2 regions of the Streptomyces sp. NPDC031365 genome follow, and region 1 is predicted to be linked to the other one. Evidence: riboswitches for the same ligand, from Rfam matches in the RefSeq annotation. Region 1 holds a riboswitch; the other holds the start of a gene.

Region 1 (7,157 bases):
GAGGACGTCGCGCCCAAGCACATCTACGAGGCCATGCTCACCGGCCCGCAGAACATGCCCTCCTTCCCCGACAGCACGCTGTCCGAGCAGAACAAGAAGGACATCATCGCGTACCTGGACGCGGTCAACAGCGATGAGTCCGAGAGCCCCGGCGGCCTCGCGCTCGGCGGACTCGGCCCGGTCTCGGAGGGTCTGTTCGCGTGGGTCTTCGGACTGGGCGCGCTGATCGCGGTCGCCGTCTGGGTCGCCGCTCGGACCGCAAAGGCCAAGAAGTCATGAGTAGCCAAGACATCCCAGAAGAGAACCTGCCCGCAGCGCAGGACACCGCCCACGGCTCGGTGAAGCTCGCGGACGAGAAGAACCCGTTCGCCGACCCGGGCCTGCCGCCCCACGAGCACCGGATCCAGGACCTCGACGAGCGGGCCGCCAAGCGGTCCGAGCGCACGGTCGCCCTGCTGTTCACGCTGTCGATGCTGGCCACCGTCGGCTTCATCGCCTCGTACGTGACGATCCCGGTCGACGAGACGGTCTACATCTTCCCGCTCGGTCACATCAGCGCACTGAACTTCGCGCTGGGCATGACCCTCGGTGTCGCCCTGTTCGCCATCGGCGCCGGCGCGGTCCACTGGGCCCGCACGCTGATGTCGGACCACGAGATCGCCGACGAGCGTCACCCGGTCGAGGCCTCCCCGGAGGTCAAGGCGCAGGTGATGGACGACTTCCGCCAGGGTGCCAAGGAGTCGGCGCTCGGCCGCCGCAAGCTGATCCGCAACACGATGTTCGGCGCGCTGGCCCTGTTCCCGCTCTCCGGCGTGGTGCTGCTGCGCGACCTCGGTCCGCTGCCCGGGACCAAGCTGCGCGAGACCATGTGGTCCAAGGGCAAGCTGCTGGTCAACATGAACACGAACGAGCCTCTGCGGCCGTCCGACATCATCGTGGGCTCGCTGGCCTTCGCCAAGCCCGAGGGCCTGGAGGAGCACGACCACGGCTTCATGACCGAGATCGCCAAGGCCGCCCTGATGCTGGTCCGCATCCAGCCGGAGGACATCAAGGACAAGCAGGCGCTGGAGTGGTCGCACGAGGGGATCCTTGCCTACTCGAAGATCTGCACCCACGTCGGTTGCCCGATCTCCCTGTACGAGCAGCAGACGCATCACGCGCTGTGCCCCTGTCACCAGTCCACCTTCGACCTCTCCGACGGTGCCAAGGTCATCTTCGGTCCTGCCGGTCACGCCCTGCCGCAGCTGCGCATCGGCGTGAACGACGAGGGCTACCTCGAAGCGCTCGGCGACTTCGACGAGCCCGTCGGTCCTGCCTTCTGGGAGCGCGGATGAGTACTGCAACGACCCCCGAGTCCCGCTCGCGCGGGAAGGCACCGGCCGGCGAGAAGGTTGCCGACTGGGCCGACGGCCGGCTGGGGATCTACTCCCTGGCCAAGGCCAACATGCGCAAGATCTTCCCCGACCACTGGTCGTTCATGCTGGGTGAGATCTGCCTCTACAGCTTCATCATCATCATCCTCACGGGTGTGTACCTGACGCTGTTCTTCCACCCGTCGATGAACGAGGTGGAGTACCACGGCTCGTACGTGCCCATGCAGGGCCAGCTGATGAGTGAGGCCTACAAGTCGACGCTGGACATCAGCTTCGACGTCCGTGGCGGTCTGCTGATCCGGCAGATCCACCACTGGGCCGCGCTGGTCTTCCTGGCCGGCATGTTCGTGCACATGATGCGCGTGTTCTTCACCGGCGCGTTCCGCAAGCCGCGTGAGATCAACTGGCTGTTCGGCTTCCTGCTGTTCGTCCTGGGCATGTTCACCGGTTTCACCGGTTACTCGCTCCCGGACGACCTGCTCTCCGGCACCGGTATCCGCTTCATGGAGGGCGCGGTCCTGTCCGTGCCGATCGTCGGCACGTACCTGTCGTTCTTCCTCTTCGGCGGCGAGTTCCCGGGGGACGACTTCATCGCCCGGTTCTTCTCGGTCCACGTCCTGCTGCTGCCGGGCATCATGCTCGGGCTCGTGGTGGCACACCTGATCCTGGTCTTCTACCACAAGCACACGCAGTTCGCGGGCCCCGGCAAGACCAACAAGAACGTCGTGGGCATGCCGCTGCTGCCGGTGTACATGGCCAAGGCCGGAGGGTTCTTCTTCCTGGTCTTCGGTGTGCTCGCCGTCGTCTCGGCGGTCGCCACGATCAACCCGATCTGGAACATCGGTCCCTACCGGCCGGACATGGTCTCCACCGGCGCCCAGCCGGACTGGTACATGGGCTTCTCCGAGGGCCTGATCCGTGTCATGCCGGGCTGGGAGATCAACTTCTGGGGTCACACGCTCGTCCTGGGTGTGTTCATCCCGCTGATGATCTTCCCGCTGGTCCTGGTCTCGATCGCGGTCTACCCGTTCATCGAGTCCTGGGTCACCGGCGACAAGCGCGAGCACCACATCCTGGACCGCCCGCGCAACGCCCCGACGCGCACCGCCTTCGGCGTCGCCTGGATCACGCTGTACTTCGTGCTCCTCGTCGGTGGCGGCAACGACCTGTGGGCCACCCACTTCCACCTGTCGATCAACGCCATCACCTGGTTCGTACGGGTCGCGTTCTTCGTCGCGCCGGTCGTGGCGTTCATCGTCACCAAGCGGATCTGCCTCGGCCTCCAGCGCCGGGACAAGGACAAGGTGCTGCACGGCCGTGAGTCGGGCATCATCAAGCGTCTGCCGCACGGCGAGTTCATCGAGGTCCACGAGCCGCTCAGCCAGGAGCAGCTGCACACCCTCACCGCGCACGAGCAGTACAAGCCGGTCGAGATCGGCCCCACGGTCGACGAGAACGGTGTCCGGCGCAAGGTGAAGATGAGCGAGAAGCTGCGCGCCAAGCTGAGCAAGGGGTACTACGGCGAGGAGTCGCAGGTCGCGAAGCCCACCGTCGAGGAGTACAAGGAGATCTCGAGCGGCCACGGCCACCACTGATCGCCTGACGCGCCTCACCCCAGTCGCCACACGACGGCGAAGGGCCCCCGTCCGTTCTGCGGACGGGGGCCCTTCGGCGTCCCCGAAGCTGGATAGGGTGGAGCCCGGAACCTCGTCCGGTTCCCGGGACTCTTCCACGACCATCAGGAGCGGCCATGAGCGCTGTGACCCCCGCTGGAGGCGACACCGCGGCGGGCCGTTCCTGGCCCGCCCTGCTGAACGGACTGCTGGACGGCCGGAACCTGTCCGCCGACGACACGGCGTGGGCGATGGACCTGATCATGCGCGGCGAGGCGACCGACGCGCAGATCGCCGGGTTCGCGGTCTCCCTGCGGGCCAAGGGTGAGACCGTCGAGGAGATCACCGGCTGTGTACGCGCCCTGTACGACCACGCCCATGTGATCGAGGTGCCGGGCGCCACGGTCGACATCGTCGGCACCGGCGGCGACGGCGCCAAGACGGTGAACATCTCCACGATGTCCTCGATCGTCGTGGCCGGCACCGGCGCGAAGGTCGTCAAGCACGGCAACCGGGCCGCCTCCTCCGCGTCCGGCGCCTCCGACGTCCTGGAGAAGCTCGGCGTCAATCTGCAGCTGACCCCGCGACGGGTGGCCGAGGTGGCCGAGGAGGCCGGGATCACCTTCTGCTTCGCGGTGAAGTTCCACCCGGCGCTGCGCCACGTGGCCGCCGCGCGCGGTCAGCTGGGCATCCGCACGGTGTTCAACTTCCTCGGCCCGCTGGCCAATCCGGCGAAGGTCAAGGCCCAGGCGGTCGGGGTCGCCGACCTCCGGATGGCCCCCATCATGGCCGGGGTCTTCGCCGGACGCGGTCACTCCTCGCTGGTGTTCCGCGGCGACGACGGCCTGGACGAGCTGACGACCACCGCCACCTCCAGGGTGTGGGTGGTCCGGGACGGCCACGTCAAGGAGGAGACCTTCGACCCGCGCGAGGTCGGCATCGACCTGGTGCCCGTGGAGGCCCTGCGCGGCGCCGACGCCTCCTACAACGCGGAGGTCGCCCGCAGGCTGCTGGACGGTGAGACCGGCCCGGTACGGGACGCGGTGCTGCTGAACTCGGCGGCGGCGCTGGTGGCCCTGGAGCCCAGCTCCGGCACCCTGACCGAACAGATCCGCGCCGGGATGGCCAAGGCGGCCGAGGCGATCGACTCGGGGGCCGCCCAGCGGATCCTGGAGCGCTGGGTCGCCGTCAGCAACGCGTAGGACCCACCGTCGGGATGTCCCGCGATCCGGACACGGGTTGCGGGACGCCGATCACTTCAGTACCTTCCTGTCCAGGTCACGAGTGACAGCCATCAGGCCCCGGCCGGCTGTCCGGCAACCCTCCGTCCGTGGCGGGGTGCCCCGGGTGAGGACCAGGCCGTGGGCAGCAGGGCTCACGGCAAGCGCGGACCCCTCGCACGCCAGGGGTCCTGGTCGTCGAGGAGCCTTCCGTGAGCCAGCGAATGCGCTAGGGCTGCCGAGCCCCGCCTCCGCAAACCCCTCTTCTCTTCCCTTCCGCGCTTGAGCGTCGTCCGCTCGCGCGGGGATTCCGTCTGCCTCACGGGAGTTGTGCCATGTCCGTCTCCACCGTTGCCGCCGACCGCTCCGTCTGTGCCCCGCTGCCCGTCCTGGGCCGGGACGTCACCGTCCCCCTCGTCACCGGTGGCGAGGCCGTCTACGCCGCCCTCGACTACGCCGCCAGCGCCCCCGCCCTCCAGCGGGTGTGGGACGACGTGGCCGCGTACGCGCCGTACTACGGCAGCGTCCACCGGGGCGCCGGGTACCTGTCCCAGCTCTCCACCGACCTGTTCGAGGACGCCCGCCGGACCGTCGCCGAGTTCCTCGACTGCCGCAGCGGGGACCAGGTGGTCTTCACCCGGTCCACCACCGACTCCCTCAACCTGCTCGCCGCCGCGCTCCCCGACGGCTGCGAGGTCTTCGTCTTCGAGACCGAGCACCACGCCTCCCTGCTGCCCTGGCGGGAGGCGCGCGTCACCTACCTCGACGCCCCCGGGGGCCCCCGCGAGGCCGTGACGACCCTGGAACGCGCCCTCGCCGGCCGTGACCCGCACGGTCCGGCCCTGGTCTGCGTCACCGGCGCCTCCAACGTGACCGGCGAGCTGTGGCCCGTCCGGGAGCTCGCCGCCGCCGCCCACGCGCACGGCGCGCGGATCGTGCTGGACGCCGCCCAGCTCGCCCCTCACCGCGCGGTGAGCGTGCGGGACCTGGACGTCGACTGGGTGGCCTTCTCCGGGCACAAGCTGTACGCCCCGTTCGGCTCCGGTGTGCTGGCCGGCCGCTCCGACTGGCTGCGGGCGGCCGAGCCGTACCTCGCCGGCGGTGGCGCGAGCCGAAAGGTCACCCGGCGCGCGGACGGGGGAGTGGACGTGGAGTGGCACGACAGCGCGGCCCGCCACGAGGCCGGCTCGCCCAACGTCATCGGTGTCCACGCCGTCGCCTCCGCCTGCAAGACGCTCATCGAGGCCGGCTTCGAGGCACTGGCCGTGCGTGAGGAGGAGCTGATCCGCACGGTGCGCGCGGGGCTCGCGGACGTTCCCCAGGTGCGGTTCCTGTCCCTGTTCGGGGACGACGCCCCGCGCGTCGGTGTGCTCTCCTTCGTCGTCGAGGGCTGGAACAGTTCCCACTTCGCCGCCGCGTTGTCCGCCGAGTACGGCATCGGCGTACGCGACGGGCTGTTCTGCGCGCACCCGCTGGTGCGCAGGCTGCTCGGCAGCGCCCCGCAGACGCAGGGCGAGTGCCGCGCTCCCGAGGCGGCGCCCGGGGAGAAGTCGCTCAACGCCATCCGGGTCAGCTTCGGGGCGGGCACGCCCGACGAGCACGTCGAGCGGTTCGTACGGGCGGTGCGCGAACTCGTCCGCGACGGCGCCCGCTGGACCTACCGCACGGTGGACGGCCGCTGCGTCCCGGACACCTCCGCCTGAGGGATGCTCGCCCTCCGTCCCTGCATCCCGGAGCCCCGGGTTCGGGACGGGAAGGGGCGGCGGGGGCGCAGCCATCACCGGCCGGACGCCACGCACTGCACGCGGAACCGGTGTCAGCTGTCCAGGCCGATGGCGAACGCCGCCTCCAGGTCGTGCTGCGAGTACGTACGGAACGCCACGTGGGTGTCGGTGCCCTCCACGCCCGGGATCTTGCTGATCCGGCCGGGGATGACCTCCGCCAGGTCCTCGTGCCCGCGGACCCGGACCATGGCGATCAGGTCGTAGGTGCCGGTGACGGAGAAGACCTCGCTGACATTGTCCAGCGCGGCGATCTGCTCCGCGATCTCGGGGATCCGGTCCACGCTGGTCTTGATGAGGACGATCGCGGTGATCACGGCTGGTTCTCTCCCTCGGGGGCCGGAGCAGGGGCGGACCTCACTGTAGTCGCCCCGCCGAAACACACCCACGCGTAGCCGAAGCCCAGCCCGAACCCCAGCAGGTGCGCCAGATGGGCCACCACCGGCCCGTCGGCCGTCCGCCCGGCGGCCGCCCACTGCAGTGCCGCCCAGAACGGCAGCACCACCCATGCCGGCAGACGCACCGGCAGGAAGAACAGGAACGGCAGAAGACTGGTCACCCGGGCCCGGGGGAACAGGAAGAGGAACGCCCCGAGCACCGCCGAGATCGCTCCGGACGCGCCGACCAGGGCACGCTCGGAGTCCGCGTCGGCCGCGGCGTACCCCAGCAGCGCCAGGTAGCCGCAGCCGGCGTAGCACAGGGTGAACCGCACCCGGCCCATCCGTGCCTCGGCCATCGCTCCGAAGACGTGGAGGAAGAGCATGTTGCCGAGCAGATGCACCCAGCTTCCGTGTACGAACAACGCCGTGGCCGGGGTGAGGACGGCCCCGGGGGATCCATCGAACAGGTCTGCGGGGACCACGCCCCAGTGCCGGAAGTAGGCCCTCCGCGCGGCGAGCAGTTCCTCCCCCGAACCGTGGGCCGGGTTGAGGCCCGAGGCCGGCCCGATCAGGAAGACCAGGCAGCACAGCACGAGGAGGGTGTGGGTCACCGGCGCGGAAGCGCCCCGGATCGCCGTGGCGGCCGACGCGCTCCAGTTGCGGGTCATGGACACAGAGCATGACGCAACCGGACGCAACCGCACATACCGCCTCGCCGCCATGGACGGGCGGGCGGTGGGGACCCGCCAGGCCGTAGGGTTACGTGCCACACGCACCGGGCAGCCCGGTG
Region 2 (7,157 bases), on a different contig from region 1:
GGTGCCGACGCCGGGTGCCGACGGGACGAGCGACTCCACGCTCGGTGTCGCCGACTGGATGATGGCCTTCAAGGAGCCCGGCCACCGCGACCAGGTCGGCGAGTTCCTCGACTTCGTCTACAGCGAGAAGAACGTCCTCGACTTCTCCCGCGAGTACAACCTGCTGCCGGTCACGGGATCCGCGTCCCGCGCGATGGCCGCCTCCGAACAGGACAAGGACCTCAAGCCGTTCCTCGACCAGCTGCCGACCTCGGAGCTCTACCCGGTCGGGAACATGTCCTGGGCGGCGGTCAACGCGGCGGTCAAGAAGGAGATCGGCAAGGCGGTCGCCCCGGGCGGCAGCCCCGCCGGCGTCCTCGGCGTCCTCCAGGCCACGGCCACGCGCGCACAGAGCGCGGAGTAGCCTGCGGCGCATGGACCAGGGGGACGAGCAACACGAGACCGGCGGCGGGCTGGCCCGGCGCGAGCGGGACGTCCTCGCGCTGGAGCGCCGGGGTTTCACCGGCCCCGGCGTGAAGGAGCGCGCGATCCGCGAGGAGCTGGGGCTGGCCCCGGTCCGCTACTACCAGCTCCTCAACGCCCTCCTGGACGACCCCCGGGCCCTCGCCCACGACCCGGTGACGGTCAACCGCCTGCGCCGGGTGCGGGAGTCGCGCCGCGCGGAACGCTGAGCGGAGGCGGGGTCAGGGCATGCTGTCCGCCAGCGCCCGCAGCAGCCGTACGACGCCGGCCGGGCCGTCCGTCACCACATCGGCGCGCTCCCGCAGCTCCGTGACCTCGTTGCTGCCGCTGCAGACGAGGAGGCCGGGGGTGCCGGCGGAGCGGAGTTTGTCGACGGCCGTGTAGGCGGCCAGGTCGCCGAGGTCGTCGCCGGCGTAGAGGACCGAACCTGCGCCGATCTCACGGGCGTACTCCATCAGGGCCACCCCTTTGTCCATGCCGGGCGGGCGCAGCTCCAGGACCATGCGGCCGGGCTCGACGACGAGGCCGTGCCGGGTGGCGAGGTCGCTGAGCGGCTCGCGCAGGGCCTCGAAGGCGGCCTCGGGATCGGCGGCCCTGCGGGTGTGGACGGCCACCGCCCGGCCGCCCTTCTCCTCGATCCACGTGCCCTGCCACGCGCCGGCCCGGTCGAGCAGCCCGGGCAGCTCCTCGCGGGCCGCGGCGACACCGGGATGCGGCGCGGGCGCGGTGACGGTACCGGTGACGGCGTCCCAGCGCTCGGCCCCGTAGTGGCCGAGAACGACCAGGTGCTCCAGACCGGGGACGCCGGCGAAGCCGCCGTTGCGGACCGCGACACCCGCCGGCCGGCCCGTGACGACCGCGACCGCGGCCACCTTCGGGGCGAGCTCGGCGAGTGCGGGCACCGCGTCGGGGTGCGCGCGGGCCTGCTCGGGGTCGGCCACGATCGGCGCGAGCGTCCCGTCGAAGTCGAGCCCGATCAGCGCCTTGTCCGGGTGGGTGAGAAGCGCCTCCAGCCCTTCCCGTCCGGCCTGCGTGGCGGGCGTCGGCGTGGCATTCGGGTCCGTGGAATCCGTATGGCTGGCCATACCGCCCAACCTATCCACGGTTGGCCCGGCCCACGCCTGCCCGACCGGCCATACCGGTCGGCCGGGTGCCCGGCTGTCCCGCCGCGCCTGCGACCGGCTGGGCGTGTGGTCGCCCGCGAAGCCTGTCTGTCCGTGGGTCTGTGCCGCCGGGTCTGTGCCGCCGGGGCCGTGCGGCCGGCTCCCGGTCGGCGGGGTGCGGGGGGTGTTGCGCCGGGTGGGTGGTCGGTTGGGCGTGTGGTTACCCACGGGCTCGCCTGTCCGTGGTGTTCGCTGCCCGGCCGGTGGGACTCCGTGGTGTTCGCCGCCGGGTCGGTGCGTCTCTGTGGTGTTCGCCGCCGGGTCGGTGCGTCTCTGTGGTGTTCGCCGCCGGGCCCGTGCGGCCGGTCATTCCGGTCGGTCGGGTGCCTGCCCGGTCCGCAGCGCGTCCAGCTGGTTCAGGAACCAGCGCGCCGGAGGGAGCGCGGTGGCCGATGCCGCCAGGCGCTTGGTGCGGTCGGTGCGGTCGGCCCGGTTCATCGTCAGCGCCTCGTGCAGGGCGTGGGCCGTCTCGACGACGTCGTACGGGTTGACCGTGATCGCGTCCTCGCCCAGCTCCTCGTGGGCGCCCGCCTCCCGCGACAGCACCAGCGCGCAGCCCGCGTCGGAGACGACCGGGACCTCCTTGGCGACCAGGTTCATGCCGTCGCGGATGGGGTTGACCAGGGCCACGTCCGCCAGCCGGTAGGCGGCGAGCGAGCGTGCGAAGTCGTCCTTGACGTGGAGGACGACCGGCTGCCAGCCGGGTGTGCCGTACTGCTCGTTGATCTCCTCCGCGACCCGCCGCACCTCGGCGGTGTAGTCGCGGTAGACGGCGAGATCCTGCCGGGAGGGGTAGGCGAAGGCGACGTGCACCACGCGTTCGCGCCACTCGGGACGGTCGTCCAGGAGCTGCCGGTACGCCAGCAGGCCCCGCACGATGTTCTTCGACAGCTCGGTGCGGTCGACCCGGACGATCGTCCGGCGCGCACCGCCGTCGGGCGCCGCGCCGATCTCCTCCCGCAGCGCGGCCATCCGCTCCCCGACGTCCGCCTCATGGGCGCGGGCGCGCAGGAAGTCCGCGTCGGCCCCCAGCCCGTGCACGCCGATCCGCGTGTCCCCGAGGCCGTCCGTGAAGCGCTCGCAGCACGCGGTGAACGCGTCCGCCCAGCGGTGGGTGAGGAAGCCGAGCCGGTCGGCGCCGAGCATCCCGCGCAGCACCTGCCGCGCGATGTCGTCGGGCAGCATCGCGAAGTACTCCGGCGGCGCCCACGGCGTGTGCGAGAAGTGGCTGATGCGCAGGTCGGGGCGGAGTTCCCGGAGCATTCCGGGGACGAGGGTCAGGTGGTAGTCCTGGACCAGTACCGCCGCGCCCCGCGCCGCCTCCTCGGCCAGCGCCCCGGCGAACGTGCGGTTGTAGCTCTCGTACGACGCCCACTGGCGGCGGAACCCGGCGTCGAAGACCGGCTCCACGGGGGTCTGGTACAGCATGTGGTGCACGAACCACAGCACCGAGTTGGCGATCCCGTTGTACGCGTCCGCGTGGACGTCCGCCGGGATGTCCAGCATCCGCACGCCGTCCTCGCCGGCCCCGCGCCGTACGGCCTCGCGGTCGCCGTCGGACAGCGCCGAGCACACCCACAGCGCGCCCGCCTCCGGCCCGATCGCCGACAGCCCGGACACCAGCCCCCCACCGCCCCGTTTGGCCCGCAGCGACCCGTCATCCGCAACCTCGTACGAGACCGGTCCCCGATTGGAGGCGACCAGCACCTGAGCAGCACCGAAGCTTGAAGCCATACGCCTCAACCTAGCCCGGCCCCCGGAACCTCAAACGTGCCCCCGCGCCACCTCGGCGCCGATTCGGTCACGCGTCCCGGGTCAGGCCACCCTGCGTGCCTGGTATTCCGCGATGTCCGTCATCGGTTGCCGTTCCTCCGTGTCGACGGAGTAGGTGCGGGGTTCGAAGGCGTCGCCCGTGCGCTCGAACTGGGTCAGCGACGGCCGGATGAGATGGCCGCGGGCCAGCCGCAGCTGGGCGGTGCGGTAGATCGCGGCGGCCATCCGGCCGAGGGCCTGGCCGTCCTGGTGCCGGTGCTTGCGCACCCCGACGTCGACCTGGGCCAGGGCGTCCAGACCCACCAGGTGCAGGGCGTCGACCAGCATGCCGAGCTCGACGCCGTACCCGACCGGGAACGGGAGCCGCTCGAGCAGGCTCCGGCGGGCCGCGTACTCGCCGCCCAGCGGCTGCACGAAGCCGGCCAGCTGCGGCCAGTGCATGTTCAGCAGCGGGCGGGCCATCAGCTCCGTGACCCGGCCGCCCTGACCGGCCGCCGGGCCGAGGGGACGGTCGTACATGGCCTTGACCAGCTGCACGTCCGGCTCGGTGAGCAGCGGGCCGACGATGCCGGAGACGAAGTCGGAGGAGAACTCCCTGAGGTCCGCGTCGACGAAGCACACGATGTCGCCCCGGGTGACCAGCAGCGACCGCCACAGAACCTCGCCCTTGCCGGGCACCGCCGGTATGCGGGGCAGGATCGCGTCCCGGTGCACCACCGTCGCGCCCGCTGCCGCCGCCGCCTCGGCCGTGCGGTCGGTCGAACCCGAGTCGACCACCACGACCTCGTCGACCAGCGGGACACGGTGCACCAGATCGTGGCGGACGACCGACACGATCTCGCCGACCGTCGCCTCCTCGTTCAGCGCGGGCAGCACCACGCTCACCGTCTGCCCCGTGGCGCGTTTCGCCGCCAGGATCCGGTGGAGCGGGCGGTCGGCCACGGACCAGGAGCGGTCGGTCAGCCAGCGCTCGACTTCTTCCAGCACGGTCCCCGGCTCCTCACTGGCCTGTGATCCATCTCGCGGTTCGGACGGACTGTCTCGACCTTCCAGGCCTCGGTTACAGTCTTGAACAACGCCGATGACCCTCGCACGCCGGGGTCGCCGCGCCGACAACTGAACACCGCTCATCCAGAGGGGCAGAGGGATACGGCCCGATGAAGCCCCGGCAACCCTCCAGTCGGTTCCTGTCACGCGGACGTGGCGAGGCTCCCGGCTAGTGAAGGTGCCAAATCCGTCTCACGGCGAGATGCGCCGTGAGGAAGATGAGGAGAAAGGGCCTCGCCTCACATGGCTGTGCAGACTGTTGCAAGCACCACCGAATCCGCCGCCGCGAACGCCGTCGATCTGGGCCCCGCCGCCGCGCTCTCCTGCCGCGAATGCGGCCACCGTGTGCCCCTCGGCCCGGTCTTCGCCTGCGAGGAGTGTTTCGGCCCGCTGGAGATCGCCTACGACTTCTCGGCCTACGACGCCGAGGAGCTGCGCAAGCGGATCGAAGCGGGACCCGCGAACATCTGGCGCTACGCGCCCCTGCTGCCCGTCCCGGCGGACGTGGCCGGCAAGCCGAACCTGAACCCCGGCTGGACCAAGCTCGTCCAGGCCGACAACCTCGCGCGTGAGCTCGGCGTCGACGCCGGCAAGCTGTTCATCAAGGACGACTCCGGCAACCCCACGCACTCCTTCAAGGACCGCGTCGTCGCCCAGGCCATCGAGGCCGCCCGCGCCTTCGGCTTCACCACCCTGTCCTGCTCCTCCACCGGCAACCTCGCCGGCGCGGTCGGTGCCGCCGCCGCCCGGGCGGGTTTCCGCTCCTGCGTGTTCATCCCGCACGACCTGGAGCAGGGCAAGGTCGTCATGGCCGCCGTCTACGGTGGCGAACTCGTCGGCATCGAGGGCAACTACGACGACGTGAACCGCTTCTGCTCCGAGCTGATCGGCGACCCGGCCGGCGAGGGCTGGGGCTTCGTCAACGTCAACCTGAGGCCCTACTACGCGGAGGGGTCCAAGACCCTGGCGTACGAGATCTGCGAGCAGCTCGGCTGGCAGCTCCCGGACCAGCTCGTCATCCCGATCGCCTCCGGCTCGCAGCTCACGAAGATCGACAAGGGGCTGCAGGAGCTGATCAGGCTGGGGCTCGTCGAGGACAAGCCGTACAGGATCTTCGGTGCGCAGGCGGAGGGCTGTTCGCCGGTGTCCACGGCCTACAAGGCCGGGCACGACGTCGTACGCCCGCAGAAGCCGGACACGATCGCCAAGTCGCTGGCGATCGGGAACCCGGCGGACGGGCCGTACGTGCTGGACATCGCGCGTCGCACGGGCGGTGCGGTGGAGGACGTGAACGACGAGCAGATCGTCGACGCGATCAAGTTGCTCGCGCGGACGGAGGGGATCTTCGCGGAGACCGCGGGGGGTGTGACGGTGGGGGTCGCGAAGAAGCTTCTGGAGAGCGGTGCCCTCGACCCGTCGCTGACCACCGTCGTGCTCAACACGGGTGATGGTCTGAAGACGCTGGACGCGGTGGCGGGGACGGGGCTCACGGCGACCGTTCGTCCCAGCCTGGAGTCGTTCCGCGAAGCCGGGCTCGTCTGAGCCGTTCGTCCGCAGGTCCGTTGCGGCGGGTCACGCCCCGCGAGGGTAGCCGCATGTCCATACAGCTTCGCGCCCCCAGGGTGCTGTTCCTTCCGGAGGTTTTGTCGTGAGCGTGACTGTTCGTATCCCTACCATCCTGCGTACCTACACCGGTGGGCAGGCCGAAGTGAGTGCCGAGGGGGCCACCCTCGCCGAGGTCATCTCGGACCTGGAGAAGAACCACACCGGAATCGCCGCCCGGGTTCTGGACGATCAGGGCAAGCTGCGGCGGTTCGTCAATGTGTACGTGAACGATGACGACGTGCGGTTCGAACAGGGGCTGGAGACGGCCACCCCGGAGGGGGCCGGCGTGTCGATCATTCCGGCGGTCGCCGGCGGCTGATCATTACCATCGGTAATGACGGTTACCGAGCGTTGAGGACTTCGCCCCCTCCGTGAGAGATGCGGAGGGGGCAATTCCATGGGATTGAGCGCGGTAGAGTTGGGGAACGCGCTCCCGATCCACTGATCGAAGACCTTGAATTCCTGCCGTACATCCGACTGGATGTAGCCAAAGTGTGGGCACGTTTCGCGGCTTCTGTGACCTTTGTCCGGCCCGGCTTGCCCTGAATTCAGGTGAATTCTCGCCACATTCCGGACCCGTGTCGTCCGGATTTCTCGTCCGATTGACCTGTTGCAGACGGCAGTTGGACAGATACATTCAGCCGCGGTCGACGCGTTCCGGCGCACGCCCCCAACCGTTGGGGGGTGAGGTCTGACCCGGGTCCGCGAAGTGCGGATCTGTGCAAGGGCCAGTAATAGGGGAGTTAGGCATGGCTCAGGGCACCGTCAAGTGGTTCAACGCGGAGAAGGGGTACGGCTTCATCGCGGTCGACGGTGGTGCGGATGTTTTCGTCCACTACAGCGCGATTCAGATGGACGGCTACCGCACCCTCGAAGAAGGCCAGCGGGTCGAGTTCGAGATCTCGCAGGGTCAGAAGGGCCCGCAGGCCGACATGGTTCGTCTCAGCGCCTGAACACGCTACCAACCACAAGCATCTTTCTGCTGACGAAGGGCCCGCACCTCTCGGGGTGCGGGTCCTTCGCCGTGCCCGGAAGGCCCGTGGTGGGGGCGCGCGCCCATGGTCGCGCCCGGCTGGGCGCCCCGTGACTCCCCCGGGCGCCTGCGCC

Evidence for each region. A riboswitch is a leader RNA that binds a small molecule or an ion and turns the genes downstream of it on or off. The one in region 1 is predicted to bind S-adenosylmethionine.
Region 2: linked by a shared signal. The riboswitch ahead of thrC (threonine synthase) and the one ahead of ACZ5C2_RS05045 (aminotransferase class V-fold PLP-dependent enzyme) in region 1 are both predicted to bind S-adenosylmethionine.

What each region holds. Positions count from the first base shown of each region.
Region 1 is NZ_JBVIIM010000002.1:520,714-527,870, forward strand. Features, by position in the region: gene qcrC (cytochrome bc1 complex diheme cytochrome c subunit) at 1-279, shown strand, start outside; gene qcrA (cytochrome bc1 complex Rieske iron-sulfur subunit) at 276-1,334, shown strand; gene qcrB (cytochrome bc1 complex cytochrome b subunit) at 1,331-2,968, shown strand; gene trpD (anthranilate phosphoribosyltransferase) at 3,124-4,188, shown strand; SAM riboswitch class IV at 4,263-4,379, shown strand; gene ACZ5C2_RS05045 (aminotransferase class V-fold PLP-dependent enzyme) at 4,542-5,909, shown strand; gene ACZ5C2_RS05050 (Lrp/AsnC family transcriptional regulator) at 6,023-6,304, opposite strand; gene ACZ5C2_RS05055 (rhomboid family intramembrane serine protease) at 6,301-7,035, opposite strand.
Region 2 is NZ_JBVIIM010000001.1:184,031-191,187, forward strand. Features, by position in the region: gene ACZ5C2_RS00855 (extracellular solute-binding protein) at 1-403, shown strand, start outside; gene ACZ5C2_RS00860 (DUF3263 domain-containing protein) at 414-671, shown strand; gene otsB (trehalose-phosphatase) at 684-1,547, opposite strand; gene ACZ5C2_RS00870 (alpha,alpha-trehalose-phosphate synthase (UDP-forming)) at 1,932-3,359, opposite strand; gene ACZ5C2_RS00875 (glucosyl-3-phosphoglycerate synthase) at 3,441-4,385, opposite strand; SAM riboswitch class I at 4,523-4,670, shown strand; gene thrC (threonine synthase) at 4,689-5,987, shown strand; gene ACZ5C2_RS00885 (MoaD/ThiS family protein) at 6,094-6,369, shown strand; gene ACZ5C2_RS00890 (cold-shock protein) at 6,800-7,003, shown strand.